Regions from separate parts of the Modicisalibacter sp. genome, predicted to be linked through region 2. Evidence: predicted binding sites of a transcription regulator. Region 2 holds the regulator's gene; the other holds the start of a gene.
The links. Region 2 encodes PhoB, which activates phosphate uptake and scavenging genes when phosphate is short. Its sites were predicted from a motif close to TGTCATANNNNTGTCANA; they were not measured.
Positions count from the first base shown of each region.

Region 1: phbB (acetoacetyl-CoA reductase) is a predicted target of PhoB. The motif match lies at 1,742-1,759, and genes of this name have one in related genera.

Region 1 covers NZ_JBSREH010000001.1:155,129-163,192, reverse strand. Annotated here, with positions in the region: gene ACTCB7_RS00735 (DASH family cryptochrome) at 1-912, shown strand, start outside; gene ACTCB7_RS00730 (DUF3429 domain-containing protein) at 973-1,437, shown strand; tRNA gene ACTCB7_RS00725 (tRNA-Met) at 1,565-1,641, opposite strand; gene phbB (acetoacetyl-CoA reductase) at 1,813-2,559, shown strand; gene ACTCB7_RS00715 (DUF349 domain-containing protein) at 2,632-5,406, opposite strand; gene minC (septum site-determining protein MinC) at 5,656-6,411, shown strand; gene minD (septum site-determining protein MinD) at 6,463-7,281, shown strand; gene minE (cell division topological specificity factor MinE) at 7,278-7,526, shown strand; gene sbcB (exodeoxyribonuclease I) at 7,597-8,064, shown strand, end outside.
Region 2 covers NZ_JBSREH010000003.1:50,706-58,769, forward strand. Annotated here, with positions in the region: gene ACTCB7_RS03275 (hypothetical protein) at 1-158, opposite strand, end outside; gene ACTCB7_RS03280 (HU family DNA-binding protein) at 240-515, opposite strand; gene ACTCB7_RS03285 (NAD(P)/FAD-dependent oxidoreductase) at 638-1,798, opposite strand; gene ACTCB7_RS03290 (chorismate--pyruvate lyase family protein) at 1,964-2,437, shown strand; gene ubiA (4-hydroxybenzoate octaprenyltransferase) at 2,468-3,367, shown strand; gene phoB (phosphate regulon transcriptional regulator PhoB) at 3,494-4,183, shown strand; gene phoR (phosphate regulon sensor histidine kinase PhoR) at 4,194-5,552, shown strand; gene fhuF (siderophore-iron reductase FhuF) at 5,495-6,238, opposite strand; gene cysZ (sulfate transporter CysZ) at 6,309-7,052, opposite strand; gene phoU (phosphate signaling complex protein PhoU) at 7,140-7,868, opposite strand.

The sequences.
Region 1 (8,064 bases), on a different contig from region 2:
GCGTGCCCGCCGCAGGCGGCGCCGGTGACGCTGCCGCCGTGGCCCGACGAGGCGCCGCGTGGCCTGCCGCCGCTGACCCGGGTGTCGCCGGAGGCCGCCGAGTGGCGTGCCGATCCCAGGGGCGGGCCCTGGCCCGAGGGGGGCGAGCGGGCCGGGCGCGAGCGGTTGAAGCGGTTCCTCGACGGGCCGCTCGAGCATTACCGGGACACCCGCAATGGCCTGCGGGGCAGTGACTTCTCGAGCCGGCTGTCGCCCTGGCTGGCCGGGGGCTGCCTGTCCGCGGGGCAGGTCATGGCGCAGCTGGCCGAGCGGCCGGCCGGCGAGGGGGTGAGCGCGTCGCGCCGGGCCTTCGTCGACGAACTGCTGTGGCGTGAGTACTTTCACTGGGCCGCCCGTCAGGACGGGGCGGCGCTGTTCGGCGAGCACCGCCTGCCGCTGGCCCATGAGCCGGCCCTGGAGGCCTGGTGTGCGGGGGCCACGGGAGTGCCCTTCATCGATGCCGCCATGCGCGAGCTGGTGGGCACCGGCTGGCTGTCCAACCGGGCGCGGCAGAACGTGGCGAGCTTCCTGGTCAAGGATCTGCAGGTCGACTGGCGCCTGGGCGCCGCCTGGTTCGAGCGCTGGCTGGTCGACTACGATGCCGCCAGCAACTGGGAGAACTGGCGCTACGTGGCCGGGAGCGGCCGGGACCCGCGCCGGGATCGCTATTTCAACGTGATGCGTCAGGCGCTGCGCTACGATGCCGACGGCGAATACGTCGCCCACTGGCTTCCCGAGCTGGCATCGCTGCCGCCGGGGCCGGCCCGCCACGCCCCCTGGCGCCATCAGCCGACCCGCTTCGCCGGGCCGTGTGTGGAGCCGGCCGCCTGGCAGCATGTCATGATGACACCGGCAAGTGTTACTGGTCAGTAACCTGCAAGCCATCTACGCTGTGGCATTACTCGGATAATCAACGGTTGCAAGGATGCTGCCATGCTCACTGAGATGTCGCCGCCCGCCCGCCTGCCTTTCGGGGTGGGGGTGGTCGGCCTGTTTCCCTTCGTTCTTGCCACGGCCGGGGTCTACGTCGCCCCGGTGCTGTGGCAGGCCCTGGCCATCAAGGTCTTCCTGTTCTACAGCGCGCTGACCCTGACCTTTCTGGGCGGCGTCCACTGGGGCGTCGCCATGAGCCTCGATCGCGAATCGAGTCCGGCGTTCTCCATGCGGCTGTGGGTGAGCCTGATGCCCGGCCTGCTCGGCTGGGCGGCGCTGATGATCGAGTATCGGTTGGCGACGCTGGTGCTGATGATCGGCTTCTGGCTGCTGCGTCTTTACGAGCGGACCGACGACAGCCTCGCGCGGTTGCCGGGCTGGTACCAGGGATTGCGCAGCCTGCTTTCGCCTGTCGTGGTGGCGTGCCATCTGGCCGTGGTGGTTCGCCTGAGCCTGTTCGGCTAGGTGGTCCGGCAGGCCGCCGGGCAGGCGCGCCTGCCCGGCTCTCGTGCGTGGCGTGTTCCGGACTGGCTGTGGGGCCGGCAACGAAAAAAAGCGGACCAGTCGATGACTGATCCGCTTCTTCGAAATTTGGTAGCGGGGGCCGGATTTGAACCGACGACCTTCGGGTTATGAGCCCGACGAGCTACCAGGCTGCTCCACCCCGCATCAAATTGTGGAGCCCAGTATACGCAGAAACTGCGTCATGTCAAGAGTCCGTCGGGTATTCGCACGCCGTGGCGAATATTGACCATACTGGCGGGGGCGAGGTCACAAAGATGACATCGTCGATCGAGGAGACTGTTAGTGGTTGAACGTCATGACTCAGGGGGAGAACACATGACACAAGCAGCACCCGTCGCCTGGGTAACCGGTGGCACCGGCGGCATCGGTACCGCCATCTGTCGTGCACTGGCCAAGGAGGGTTACCAGGTCGTGGCCGGCTATCACAATCCCGACAAGGCCCGGAACTGGCTCGAGGAGCAGCGAGCGGCCGGTTTCGACAATATCGCGCTGTCGGGCACCAACCTGATCGACTTCGAAGACTGCGAGGCCGGGGTTCGCGAGATCCGTGATACCTACGGGCCGGTCAGCGTGCTGGTCAACTGCGCGGGCATCACCCGAGACACCACGCTCAAGAAGATGAGCCCCGAGCAATGGCGCGAGGTGATCGACTGCAACCTCAACAGCGTCTTCAACACCTGCCGCTGCGTCATCGAGGACATGCTCGAGTCGGGGTACGGGCGGATCATCAACATTTCCTCGATCAACGGGCGCAAGGGCCAGTTCGGTCAGGCCAACTACTCGGCGGCCAAGGCGGGCATGCATGGCCTGACCATGGCGCTGGCCCAGGAGACGGCGGCCAAGGGCATCACCGTCAACACCGTGTCGCCGGGCTACATTGCCACCGACATGATCCAGAAGGTGCCGGAGAAGATCCGCGAGTCGATCCGCGAGTCGATTCCGGTCAAGCGCTTCGGCGAGCCCGACGAGATCGCGCGGGCGGTGTGCTTCCTGGCCGAGAAGGGCTCCGGTTTCATCACCGGGGCGAACCTGGACATCAACGGCGGGCAGTTCATGGGCTAGGCGTCGACGCCCTGCCATCATCCGCATCCGCGAGCGAGGCCAAGGCCTCGCTCGCGGCGTTTCGGGGCTCGCTCACGGCGGCGGCAGTTCGGCCAGGACCGCCAGGTGATGATCCATGTCGGCGGCCTCGCGCTGCCAGGGCTCGGGGGCGACCGGGCCGGTGGCGAGGATGTCGGCGAGCACGCCCTCTAGCTCCTCGGCGCGGGTCAGGTCGCGCCCCAGCCCGTCGTTGAGCCGCTGCACCTGGATGGCCAGCCGCAGGGGCTCGTCCTCGCGGCTCACCGTGGCGCCGGCCAGCAGGGCGAGGTGCACGCGCAACCGGGTCAGGTGCTCCTCGACCTCGGTCGCCGGCGACGGGTCCAGCCGGGCGGCGTTGCGCCGCTCGTGGGCCGACTGCAGCGGGGAGGCCAGCGCCGGGGGCGCCGGGACGTCCTCGGCCGGGCGGCCGTCGAGCAGGCGAGCGTCGGCGGCCAGGTGGGCCTCGAGCAGCGGCCGCAGCGCCTGCCAGCGGGCGATCGTCTCGCTGACCGCCAGGCGTGCCAGGCGATCGCGCCGGGCGCGGACGATACCCGACCACCGCCGGCGCATGCCGTCGCTGCGCCGCCCCTGGGGCAGCGGCTCGAGGCTTTCGGCCTCGGCGATGGCGGCATCCAGGGTGGCTTCGTCGTCGCTGGTGGCGGGCTGCCAGGCATCCAGGCGCTCGATCAGGGCCTGCATGGCCTCGAGGCGCTGGCGGCTGCGCTGGGCGCGGTCGTCGCGCTCGTTCTCGCGCGCCGCGAAGATGCTGTCGCAGTAGCCGCGAAACGTTCGCCACAGGGTCTGTTCCTCGCCCTTGGGCGCCCGGCCGAGCTCGCGCCAGCGCCGCTGCAGCGCCTTGGCCTGCTCGGCACGGGAGGCCGCCCGGGTGTCGGTGTCCTCCTGGAGCAGGCGGGCCGCCTCGACCAGCTCGCGCTTGGCCGTGGCGATCTCCTGGGCGCGGTGGTCGATCAACTGCTGCAGGGCGTGGCGGATGCGGCCGAAGCGCTGGCCGATCACCCGGGCCTGGTCGCGGGGCACCGGGGCGAAGCGCTGCCACTGCTCGCGCGCGCGGTCGCGGATCTGGCGCAGGGCGTCCGGGTCGGCGTGCGGGTCGGGGTTGTCGAGCAGCGCCTCGAGCTGCTCGCAGAGGCCTTCGCGGGCGGACAGGTTCTGTTGGCGCTCGGCCTCGCGGCGCTGCTTCCAGGGGCCCAGGCGCTCGTGGATGCGATCCGAGGCGGCACGAAAGCGCGTGGAGAGCGCGCGGTCGGCGGCGGCGTCGCCGAGGTTCTTCCAGTCCTTGACCAGCTGCCGGTGCTGGCGATCCAGTTCGGCATCGCTGTGGGTGGTGTCCTCGGCCAGCGCCTCGATGGCGTCGCACAGCTGCTCGCGCTTGGGGCCGGCGACGAAGCCGCGCCAGTCGCGCAGTTCGGCAAGCTGGGCGCCGAGCCGCTTGAGGGTGGGCTGGTGGCGACGCCGCTCCGCCTCGGGCAGCAGGGCGAGGCGCTGGCGCAGGCTCTGGTGCAGGCGGCTGGCGCGCTTGAAGGCACCGCGGTCGAGCAGGTCGTCCAGGGCGTCGAGATCGCGGGCGAAGCGGGCGCTCTGCTGCGGCGACCCGGCCGGCTCCGCGGGCGGTGTGGCGAGTACCTGCCGGGCGCGGGCGAGCTGCGGCGTGGGCGGCAGGTCGCCGGGCCAGTCGATCCGGTCGAGGATGCCGGTCAGGGCGGCGGCGTCCTCGGCTTCCAGCGACGCAGCCAGCTCGGCCCCCTGGCGGTCGAGCCGCTCCCAGGCCTGCAGCAGGCGGTCGTATTCCTCCAGTGCGCGGGCATAGCGTTCGCTGAGCGCGGCCTCCGGTGCGTGGCGGTCGGAGAGGGTCTGCCACTGGTGTGCCACCAGGTGCTTCTGGGCCTGCAGGCTGGCCATGTCCTGCTCGGTGAGGCACTCGCCCTGGGTGAAGCTGGCCAGGGTGTCCTCCAGCGACTCGATCAGCGAGCGCCGGGTCTCGTCGGCGTCGTCGCGACGCTCCTCGGCGGCGGCCAGGGCATGATGCCGGGCCTCGTGGTCGGCGATCACCTTGCGGCAGCGCTGCGAGGCCTCCTGGTAGCGCTGCTCCTGGCTGGCGGTGGGCAGGTCGCCGAGCGCCTCCCACTCGCGCTCGAGATGGCGGTAGCGACCCGGGTAGAGCGGTTCCCAGGCGTGCTGGGCATGGGCCTCGAGGGCGGCGAGGATCCGTTCACGGCGCTCGCGGGCCTCGCGGGCCTGAGCCTCGTCCTCGCGCAGCCGGTTGAGTCGGGCCTTGGCCAGCCGGGCCACCTGCTTGTCGCGCCGCGAGCGGCGGGCCAGGCGGGTCAGTCCGGTCTCGCTGGTGATCCGCTCGGCGGCGGCGTGGCGGACCGCGGCGATGCCGTTGTCGCAGGCCTGGCGCAGCAGGCGTTCCTCGTCGTCGAGGCGGGCCAGGGCGGCCAGGCGCAGCGCCTGATTGTCTCCCTCCCGGGCCAGGGTCTCGAGCAGGTCGGGGTCATCGAGCGTCTCGACCAGGGTCAGGCGCCGGGCCAGCGGGGTGGCGCCCTCGCGGCCGCTGAGCAGCTCGCGCAGGCGCTCCTGCAACTCGGGACTGTCGTGCGTGTCCCGCAGGGCCAGCAGGGCGGCCGGCTCGTCGAGCGCCGCCAGCGCGGCGCGGCGCACGGCCGCGTCGGGGTCGCCGGCAAGTCGCTCGAGACGCCGCCGGTCGTCGTCGGTGTCGGGGTCGAGGCGCTCGATGGCCTGGCGGCGCACGGCGGGGTCGTGGTGCTGCCAGCGGGGCGCGAAGAATCGTCGTAGGAATCCGGGCATAGGTCGCGATACATCCCTGAAAGAGGCGCGGAAGACGCCGGCCGGCACGGCGTCGGCCGGGCCTGTCGACGCGGCGTGCGCGCAAGGCGTTCCAGTCGTTTATCTAAGCATGGCTCGGCGTGGCCGAAAAGGCCGGGCGTCGGTGCCCGGAGACACTGACAGGTCATGTCCACAGGGCGTATGATCGGTTGCAGCCCGGCAACCCCTCGCTTAGCTTTAAATGTCACCATCCGACTGTGGAGACCGGCAATGAGCCTCAACATGGACAGGGCCGGCAGTGCCTTCGCCTTCAAGGGGGGGATGCTGCCCATGACGGTCATGGAGCTGACCAGTGCAGACCCCGAACAGATACGCGAGCAGCTGGTCGGCAAGCTCAATCAGGCGCCGGCCTTCTTTCAGCATACGCCAGTGATGCTGAGTGTCGAAAAGCTCGAGGAGCCGCACCTGGCGCTGGAGCGGATCTGTGCCGTGTGCCGAGCCCACAAGCTGCTGCCGGTGGCCGTGCGCGGCGGGGGCGATCCCGTCAAGCAGTCGGCCTGGGCGCTGGGGCTGGGCTGGTTTCCGCCCCAGGAGGTGCGCCCGCGCACCCTCGAGAGCGTGCTGCCCGGGGCCGGCGAGCCGTCCGCCGAGGACACCGCGCCTCCGGAAGCCGCGGCGCCGGTCGTGCAGGGCGGGGTCGGCAGCCGCATTCATCGCGGCACGGTGCGTTCGGGGCAGCAGGTCAGCGCCCCGGAGGGGGATCTGGTGGTGGTCGGTGCGGTCAATGCCGGGGCCGAGGTGCTGGCCGGCGGCAACGTGCATGTCTACGGCGCGCTGCGCGGGCGGGCGCTGGCCGGCATCCACGGCGACCGCGAGGCCGGCATCTTCTGCCGGGAACTGCGGGCGGAACTGCTGTCGCTGGCAGGGAACTACAAGCGTCTCGAGGACATCGACCCCAGGCTGCTGGGACGGGCCGTGCAGGCGACCCTCGACAACGACCAATTGAGCATCACGCCGCTGGACTGATGACCGCGGCGTGAACGGACGATCTTCGATTTCAGCAACAGGAAGCTTACCTTGGCCAAGATCATTGTAGTGACCTCCGGCAAGGGCGGGGTCGGAAAGACGACCAGTGCAGCGGCAATCGCGACCGGACTGGCGCTGCGTGGAAAGAAGACCGTGGTGATCGACTTCGACGTGGGGCTGCGCAACCTCGATCTGATCATGGGCTGCGAGCGGCGCGTGGTCTACGACCTGATCAACGTGATTCAGGGCGAGGCCGGACTCAACCAGGCGATGATCCGCGACAAGCGGGTCGAGAACCTGCACATCCTGCCGGCCTCCCAGACCCGGGACAAGGACGCGCTGACCGCCGAGGGCGTGGAGAAGGTGCTCGACACGCTGTCATCCGACTTCGACTACGTGGTCTGCGATTCGCCGGCGGGCATCGAGCGCGGCGCCCAGCTGGCCATGTACTATGCCGACGAGGCGGTGGTGGTCACCAACCCCGAGGTCTCCTCGGTGCGCGACTCCGACCGGATCCTCGGCCTGCTGGGCTCGAAGACCCGCCGCGCCGAGCAGAACCGCGAGCCGGTCAAGGAGCATCTGCTGATCACCCGCTACGACCCGGAGCGGGTGACCGGTGGCGACATGCTCAACCTCGAGGATATCCAGGAGATCCTGGCCATCCACCTGATCGGGCTGATCCCCGAGTCGGAGGCGGTGCTGCGGGCTTCCAACCAGGGGATTCCGGTGACACATGACCAGAAGAGCGATGCGGGGCTGGCCTATGTCGATACCGTGGCACGGCTGCTGGGCGAAGAAGTCCCGCTGCGCTTCCACGAGTACCAGAAGAAGGGGCTGCTCTCGCGCATGTTCGGAGGAGGTCGTCGGTGAAGCTACTCGAGTTTCTCAAGCGTGAACGCAAGAAGTCGGCGTCGGTGGCCAAGGAGCGGCTGCAGATCATCGTGGCGCACCAGCGCAGCCAGCGTGATCAGCCGGATTATTTGCCGCTGCTCGAGAAGGAGCTGCTGGAAGTGATTCGCCGTTATGTCAACGTCGACCAGGAAGCCATCAACATCAGCCTGGACAGCGAGGACGACTGCTCGGTGCTCGAGCTCAACGTCACGCTGCCGCGCTGAGGTGCGGCTGAGTCGTCGCCGGGGCTGTGCTAGGCTGGGCGCTTTCCTCTGAGGCGTTGGGAGAGCGAGCATGGCCCGTCGCGGCGATTCGCAGCAGACCTTTCTCTGGCACGACTACGAGACGTTCGGCGCCGACCCCCGGCGTGACCGGCCGTCCCAGTTCGCGGCAATCCGTACCGACGGCGACTTCCGGGAGATCGGCGAGCCGCTGACGCTCTATTGTCGGCCGGCCGACGACTACCTGCCCTCGCCGCAGGCCTGCCTGATCACCGGCATCACCCCCCAGGCCGCGCTGCGCCGCGGGCTGCCCGAGATGGCCTTCGCCGAGCGCGTCAATGCGCTGATGAGCGAGCCCGGCACCTGTGCGCTGGGCTACAACAGCCTGCGCTTCGACGACGAGGTGTCGCGGCATCTCTTCTATCGCAACCTGCTCGATCCCTATGCCCGCGAATGGCAGAACGGCAATTCGCGCTGGGACCTGATCGACGTGGTGCGTGCCTTCCATGCGCTGCGCCCCGACGGGATCGCGTGGCCCCGG
Region 2 (8,064 bases):
TCGGCCGTCAGCCGGTAGTGGCGGGCGATGCGCAAATCCTCGGTGGCGATTCCCCAGGCCAGCGGGCGGTCGCGCAGCCGCTCGCGAAAGCCCGCGTGGCGACGCCGCGCGCGCTTGAGCAGCAGGCCGAGCAGCCAGAGCATCAGTCGCAGTTTCATGGGCCGTCCATGACTCGCACGTGGGAAGGAAGAGCGTCGGCGGAGCGCACGCCGGTCGCGACACGCTCCAGCCGCGAGGCGTTACTTGGCGACGGCGTCCTTGAGCGCCTTGCCCGCCTTGAAGGCCACGGTCCTGCTGGCGGGGATGGTCAGCGCCTCGCCGGTCTGCGGATTCTTGCCGGTACGGGCGGCACGCTCGCGCACGGTGAACGAGCCGAAGCCGATGAGCGAGACATCCTGGCCCTTGGCGACGCTGCCGGTGATCTCGTCGAGGATCACGTTGAGCACCTGGCTGGCCTTGTCCTTGGAAAGATCGGCACGCTCGGCGATGGCCGCCGCGAGTTCTGGCTTGCGCATGGAACCTCCTGTCTGGGGCAGTGTAAGACGGCAGCCTCGACTGCCGCTTGTTGTTGTTTCGGGCGTCTCCCGAGCGCCGGCCGGCGCTCCGGCAGCCGCCGGGGCCGCGGGCCACGACGCACCTAGATTAGCAACGGCGGCGCGGCTCGCGCCAGTTCGACTTTCCGCCGTACACAGCGCCCGGTCAACGCAAAGCCCAGCAGCCGCCCCCGGTCGTCCTCGGCCAGGGCGGCGAGATCGTCGCCCTCGCCCTCGATGCGCCAGCGGGCGGGCGTGACCCGCGGCGGCAGGGCCACCACCGGGCAGCAGGGCGTCTTGACCAGCACCGGCCAGGGCCCGTAGCGCACGGCGGTGGGGGTGCCGGCCAGCGTCGCCGCCAGGGCCCGGGCGCCGGCCTGCAGCGGCTGGACATACATGGCGTTGACGCCGTCGACGCAGGCCACGTCGCCCAGGGCGTGGATGCCCTCGACCGCGGTGCGCAGGCAGCGATCGACCTGGATGCCGGCCTCGCTGACCGCGAGCCCTGCCGCGGCGGCCAGCTCGGTGCGCGGCACCAGGCCGGTGGCGACCAGCACCAGGTCGGCGTCGAGGACATGGCCGTCATCCAGCGCCACGCTCAGATCCCCGCCGTCGAGACCCAGCTCGCCCACGCCGCGCCCCAGATGCAGCTCGACCCCCGCCCCGGCCAGCGCAGCGCCCAGCACCCGGCCCAGCGGCTCGGGCAGCAGGCGGGCCAGCGGCGCCCGCTCGGGGGCGATCATGGCCACGGCATGACCGCCGGCGACCAGGTCGTTGGCGTACTCGCAGCCCACTAGCCCGGCGCCGATGACGGCGACGCGCGCCGACCGCCCCAGCGCCGTCAGGGCGGCATGGAAGGCCCGGTAGTCGTCGAGGTCGTTGATGGTGAAGACCCGCCCGGCGAGTGTTGCGTCGATGGCGAAGGGCGGCTGCGGCGCGGCCCCGGTGGCCAGCACCAGGTCATCGAAGGGCAGGCGCTCGGCGCCGATGTGCAGCTCGCGGGCCACGGGATCGAGGGCGTCGACCCGGGTCCGGGGGCGCATCACCAGATTCAGGCGCTCGGCGGCATCCAGCGCCGAGTCGGCGGCCAGCGCCTCCGGCGCCAGGCCCTTGGCGAAGCCGGTGGAGAGCAGGGGCTTGGAATAGTCGTCGCCGCTGTCGGCGGTGATCAGGGTGATCGGCCGCTCGGGCTGCAGGCGGCGCAGGGCACGCGCCAGGCCGAAACCGGCCATGCCGCTGCCGATCAGGGTCAGGGATCGAGTCATGGGTCGTGGTGCCAGCGGGTCGTGGATGACGGGCCGGGACCGGGCCGGCCAGGTCGTCATGGTACACTATCGCGCCCGTTTGCCGACCCGGAGGCCGGTTTGCCCGCTTCGACACGCCCCGTGGCGATCCCCCACTGGCGCCCCGCCGCCGCCTGGCGGCCGGCGATGAGCCCGGCCTGGTGGCAGTGGCTGGCCTCGCGCGATTCGCTGACCCGGCGGCTGGGCGCGGCGATGCCGCAGCCCTTCGCCGTGCGCCTGCTCGCCCAGCGCCTGGCCCGCCCGCGCCGCGACGAGGCCCGTGCCCTCGGCGTGCCCGCCTCGCACTATGTCTGGTGTCGCGAGGTGGCGCTGTGCAGCGGCGACACGCCCTGGGTGCTCGCCCGCTCGGTGGCGCCGCTGACCAGCCTGACCGGCCAGCGGCTGGGCCAGCTCGGCGAGCGCTCGCTGGGCCACTGGCTGTTCCGCCAGCCGGATCTCGAGCGCGGACCGATCGCGATCACCCGTGGCGCGCCGCCCTTTCCGACGGCCGAGGCGCCCTGGGGACGGCGCTCGCGCTTTCGCCACGGCCGCTTCGAGGTGCTGGTCCAGGAGTTCTTCCTGACCGCCATGGCGGATGAACTGGGGCTGGCGACTCGCTAGACTGTGGCCCGATCGTTCTCGGAGGCTGTCATGCAACCCACCCCGCGTCCCGTCGGTCTGGCTCGCCTGCATCCCGCGCGCCTGCCCGCCTTCCTGCACCTGACCCGGCTCGACCGGCCGATCGGCACCTGGCTGTTGATGTGGCCGACCCTGTGGGCCCTGTGGATCGCCGCCGACGGCCTGCCCGAGCGCGCGACGCTGCTGATCTTCGTCGCCGGCGTCTACCTGATGCGCGCCGCCGGCTGCGTGATCAACGACTACGCCGACCGCCACTTCGACGGCCACGTCAAGCGCACCCGCGATCGTCCGCTGGCCACCGGGCGGATCGGTGCGGGCGAGGCCCGGGTGCTGTTCGCGGGGCTGGTCGCCGCGTCCTTCGTGCTGGTCTGCTTCACCAACGCCTTCACGGTGATGCTGTCGTTCGGCGGGGTGGCACTGGCCTTCGTCTATCCGTTCATGAAGCGCTATACCCACTGGCCGCAGGTGGTGCTCGGCGCGGCCTTCTCGTGGGCGATCCCCATGGCCTTCGGCGCCGTCCAGCAGCAGCTGCCGGCGGATGCCTGGCTGCTGTTCGTCGCCAACGTGCTGTGGACGGTGGCCTACGACACCGAATACGCCATGGTCGACCGCGACGACGACCTGAAGATCGGCATCAAGTCCACCGCCGTGCTGTTCGGCCGGCACGACAAGCTGATCATCGGTCTGCTGCAGCTGGCCACGCTGACCCTGCTCGCCGTGGTGGGCGTGCGCCAGGCGCTGGGCGGCTACTACTGGATCGGCCTGACGGCGATGGGGCTGATCTTCGTCTACCAGCAGTGGCTGATCCGCGACCGCTCCCGGGAACGCTGCTTCCGGGCGTTTCTCAACAACCACTGGGCAGGGCTGGTGCTCCACGCCGGCATCATGATGGCGCTGTGGCCCGAGGGCTGACGCGGGCATTGCGAGCGCCCGGCGTCTGTCACAAGCTTGTCATGCGCGCGCGTTGTAATCGTCATCGTCCTGTCACCGACGGATGCCTGCCGCGGGCGGTGTCCGTCACCCCACGAGGCCAGGGAAATGACATCCAAGACCGTTCTGATCGTCGATGACGAGCCCTCCATCCGCGAGATGATCGCCGTGGCGCTGGAGATGGCCGATTACCGGGTCCTGGAGGCCGACAATGCCCAGGACGCCCACGCCCTGATCGTCGACAGCCAGCCCGACCTGCTGCTGCTCGACTGGATGATGCCCGGCACCAGCGGCATCGAGCTGGCGCGGCGCCTGAAGCGCGAGGAGACCACCGCCGAGCTGCCGATCATCATGCTCACCGCCAAGAGCGAGGAGGACAACAAGATCCTCGGGCTCGAGGCCGGCGCCGACGACTACATCACCAAGCCCTTCTCGCCGCGCGAGCTGGTCGCCCGGCTCAAGGCGGTCCTGCGCCGCACCACGCCACGCGGTGTCGAGGAAGTGGTGGAGGTCGACGGCCTGATGCTCGACCCAGCCAGTCACCGGGTCTCGTCCAACGGCCAGGCGCTGGAGATCGGTCCCACCGAGTACCGGCTGCTGCAATTCTTCATGACTCACCCCGAACGGGCCTACACCCGCGGCCAGTTGCTCGATCAGGTCTGGGGTGGCAACGTCTACGTCGAGGAACGCACGGTCGACGTGCATATCCGCCGTCTGCGCAAGGCACTGGGCGAGGCACATCAGCACCTGATCCAGACCGTGCGCGGCACCGGCTATCGCTTCTCGGCGCGGGGATAAGACCACCGGCATGTACTACTGGAACAACGAGCTCTGGCGACTGGCCTATCTGGTCATCGGGCTGGGGCTGCTGGGCTGGGTGCTCGGCGATCTCGGCTGGGGCGTGGCCGCCGGCCTCGCCCTGTTCGTGCTCATCCACCTGCGCCACCTGCGCGAGCTCTACCAGTGGCTGAACAGTGACCCGAGCGAGGAGCCCCCGGCGGGCAGCGGCGTGTGGGGCGATTTGTTCGACCGCCTGTACCGCTACCAGAAGGTCCAGCGGCTGACCCAGCAGCGCCTGCGCGACGTGATCCACCGCATCCAGGAATCCGCCGAGGCGATGCGCGACAGCGTGGTGATGCTCGACAACCAGGGCAACATGGACTGGTGGAACAGCGCCGCCGAGCACATGCTCGGCCTGCAGGCCCGCCACGATCGCGGCCAGCCCGTCACCAACCTGCTGCGCGATCCGCGCTTCATCGACTACTTCAACGCCCGCGACTATCGCGAGCCGGTGGTGCTGCCCTCGCCGCTGCGCGACGACCTGATGCTGCAGTTCCAGATCACCCTCTACGGCGACAACGAGCGGCTGGTGATGGTGCGCGACATCACCCGGCTGCACCGCCTCGAGCAGATGCGCCGCGACTTCGTCGCCAACGTCTCCCACGAGCTGCGCACGCCGCTGACCGTGCTCACCGGCTATCTCGAGACCTACACCGAGCACGCCGACCAGCTGCCGCCGCGCTGGCAGCGCGGCCTCGGCCAGATGCAGGACCAGACCCGACGCATGCAGAACCTGGTCGAGGACCTGCTGCTGCTGTCGCGGCTGGAAACCGACCACCAGACCGAACGCAGCGTGCCGGTGGCCGTGGCGCCGCTGCTGGGCAGCGTCCGCGACGACGCCGCCGCCCTGGCGGGCGGCGGGCGCCGGGTGCGCGTCGAGATCGACGAGTCGCACGATCTACTGGGGGTCGAGGCGGAACTGCGCAGCGCGGTCTCCAACCTGGCCTTCAACGCCGTGCGCTACACCCCCGAGGACAGCACCATCACCCTGCGCTGGCGCCCCTGGCAGGGCGGTGGCGCCCTCGAGGTCGAGGATGACGGCGACGGCATCGACCCGGTGCACATCCCGCGCCTGACCGAGCGCTTCTACCGAGTCGACAAGGGCCGCAGCGCCGCCACCGGCGGCACCGGCCTGGGGCTGGCGATCGTCAAGCACGTGCTGCTGCGCCACGACGCGCGCCTGGAGATCGACTCCCGCCCCGGCGAAGGCGCGCTGTTTCGCTGCGTGTTCCCCGCCGCCCGCCTGACCCGTCAGTCCATCGGCGAGGCCTACTCGCCCTCCGAGGAAACACCCCGCGCCGCCGGCAGCGGGCAGTTGCCGCAGTAGCCGAGTTCCGGCAGCCGGTAGCGCACGCAGCACAACCGCCGCCGCGTATGGCACGTGCCGTCGGCATCGCGGACCTGGCGGACCGGCCGATGGAGCGGGTTGCGGGCTCCGTCGGCGAACACCCGCCGGGCCATCAGCGCCTCGCCCAAGCCGAGGCCGGGTGCTGCCCACGCCTGTCCACGCAGCTGATCGATCAGGTAGGCGTAGTAGTGCCCGGCGTTGCTCCACAACGTGCGCGGCGCCAGCCCGCCGTGCGCGGCCATGACCGCGATGGCCGGCGCCAGCAGGCGATCCAGCAGCGGCCGCAGCAGTGGCTCGGGGTCGTCGGCCTCGATCATCTCGCCCTCGTGGGGTACCACCAGGCGGGCGACCCGCCCCGCGGCATCCAGCTCCAGCGCCAGCGTCTCGAGGGCCATCGGCAGCCGACGGCCCAGCACCAGGGCGGCCGCCGCCGGCACGAGGATCGCCTGGGCAAGAAAATACTTCGACCACAGCGAGACCAGCGCGCGGTGGTCGGGCCGCGTGTAGTCGCGGCCGAAGACGGCCAGTGCCGGGGCGAGCCCATCCGTCGAGAACAGCGCCGACGCGGCCCGGGTATTCGCCGACGCCGCGGCATCCGGAAGCCGCAGGCGGTCGTCCAGGCCAGCCAGCGGGCCACGGAACAGGGGGGCAAGGGAAGGCAGCATGGACGTCTCCGCTCGGACAACGTCCGCCACCTTAAGTGATAATAATTCTCGTTACAATCTTGCGCGGCAATCAGGAGCGCCGGGGCTTCTCGGCCGGCACTGGCAGATCCCGGTAGTGCTGCTGCCACATCAGCACCGCCCCGGCGACCGCACCGGGCAGCAGCAGCAGGTTGAGCACCGGTACCCAGCTGGCCGCCATCACCCAGCCGCCGAAGGTCAGCGTCGGCCACCAGCGCGAGCGCAGACGGCGGCGCATCTCGACGAAACTGACCAGGTTGTTGTCCATCGGGTAGTCGAGGTAGGTGACCGCCATCATCCAGGCCGAGAAGGCCGCCCATAGAAACGGCATCACCAGGTTCAGCCCGGGCACGAAGCCGAGCAGGAAGAGCAGCGCCATGCGCGGCAGGATATAGCCCAGCTTGACCAGCTCGCGGCCCAGGGCGTCGACGGCGGCGCGGGCGAAGCCGCGATCGTCCAGCGGCGGCCGGCCGGTGACCTGGCGCTCGACCTTCTCGGCGAGAAAGCCGTAGAAGGGCGCGGCGATCAGGTTGGCGACCAGCGTGAAGGTAAAGAACACCACCACCGCGAGGCTCGCCACCAGCAGCGGCCAGATCAGCCACTCGAGCCAGTTCAGCCAGCCCGGCACCTGGCGCATTCCATAGTCGATCCAGCCGCCGAAGTTGTCGAACAGGTAGACGAGGGTGCCGACATAGAGCAGCAGGTTGGCCAGAATCGGCAGAAAGACGTAACGACGCAGCCCCGGCGAGAGCACCAGGCGCGTGCCCCGGGCCAGGGCGCTGAAGGCATTGAGCATGGTCGGAGGATTCCCGCAACGAACAACGAAACGGCCGTCGCGCAGGCGACGGCCGGGGTCGATGACGGCCCGGAGGGCCGTCGGGGATCAACCTTTACCGGTCAGCGAGGAATCGTCAAGCGCATCGATGTTGCGGTGACGGACATCCAGCCCCTTGACCAGGTAGATGACGTACTCGGCCAGGTTGTCGGCGTGGTCGCCGATACGCTCCAGGGCCCGCAGGATCCACATCACGCTGAGAATCGAGCTGATCGAGCGCGGGTCCTCCATCATGAAGGTCATCAGCGAGCGCATGGCGCTGGTGTACTCGCTGTCCACGGCGTCGTCCTCGTGGGCGACCTTCAGGGCCAGCTCGGTATCGAAGCGGGCGAATGCCGTCAGGGCATCGCGGGTCATCTTGCGCACGTGCTCGCTGATGTGGCGGACCTCGACGAAGCCGTGCACCTGGCGTCCGGATTCGGCCAGCGCGAGGGCGTTGCGGGCGATCTTGCAGGCCTCGTCGCCGATGCGCTCGAGATCCGAGGTGGCGCGGATCACCGCCAGCACCAGCCGCAGGTCGGACGCCGCCGGCTGCCGGCGTGCCAGCACCCGCGTGCACTCGTCATCGATCTTCAGCTGCATGTCGTTGACGGCCTTGTCGTTGTCGCGCACGCGTTCGGCCAACCGGGTGTCGCCGTCGAGCAGCGCGGAGATGGCTTCCTGCACCTGTTTCTCGACCAGGCCCCCCATCGCCATCAGGTGGGTCTTGAGTTCCTCGAGTTCCTGGTTGAACTGCTTGGAAATATGCTGACTGTGAGTCTCGCTGGTGATGTCCATGACGTTCTCCGGGGCCGCGCACGAACGGCCGATGAGGTGAAATTCGCTGAGCGCCAGACGCGGATGATGTTCCGGGCACGAAACCGCTGGTGGCGATGATGCCGGAACAAGATTGCATTCCGATGAATCCACGACACCGACATCAGGGCGGGCCGGGCGTCACGAACGGGCCGCGGCTCCCGGTCCGCTCGACTTC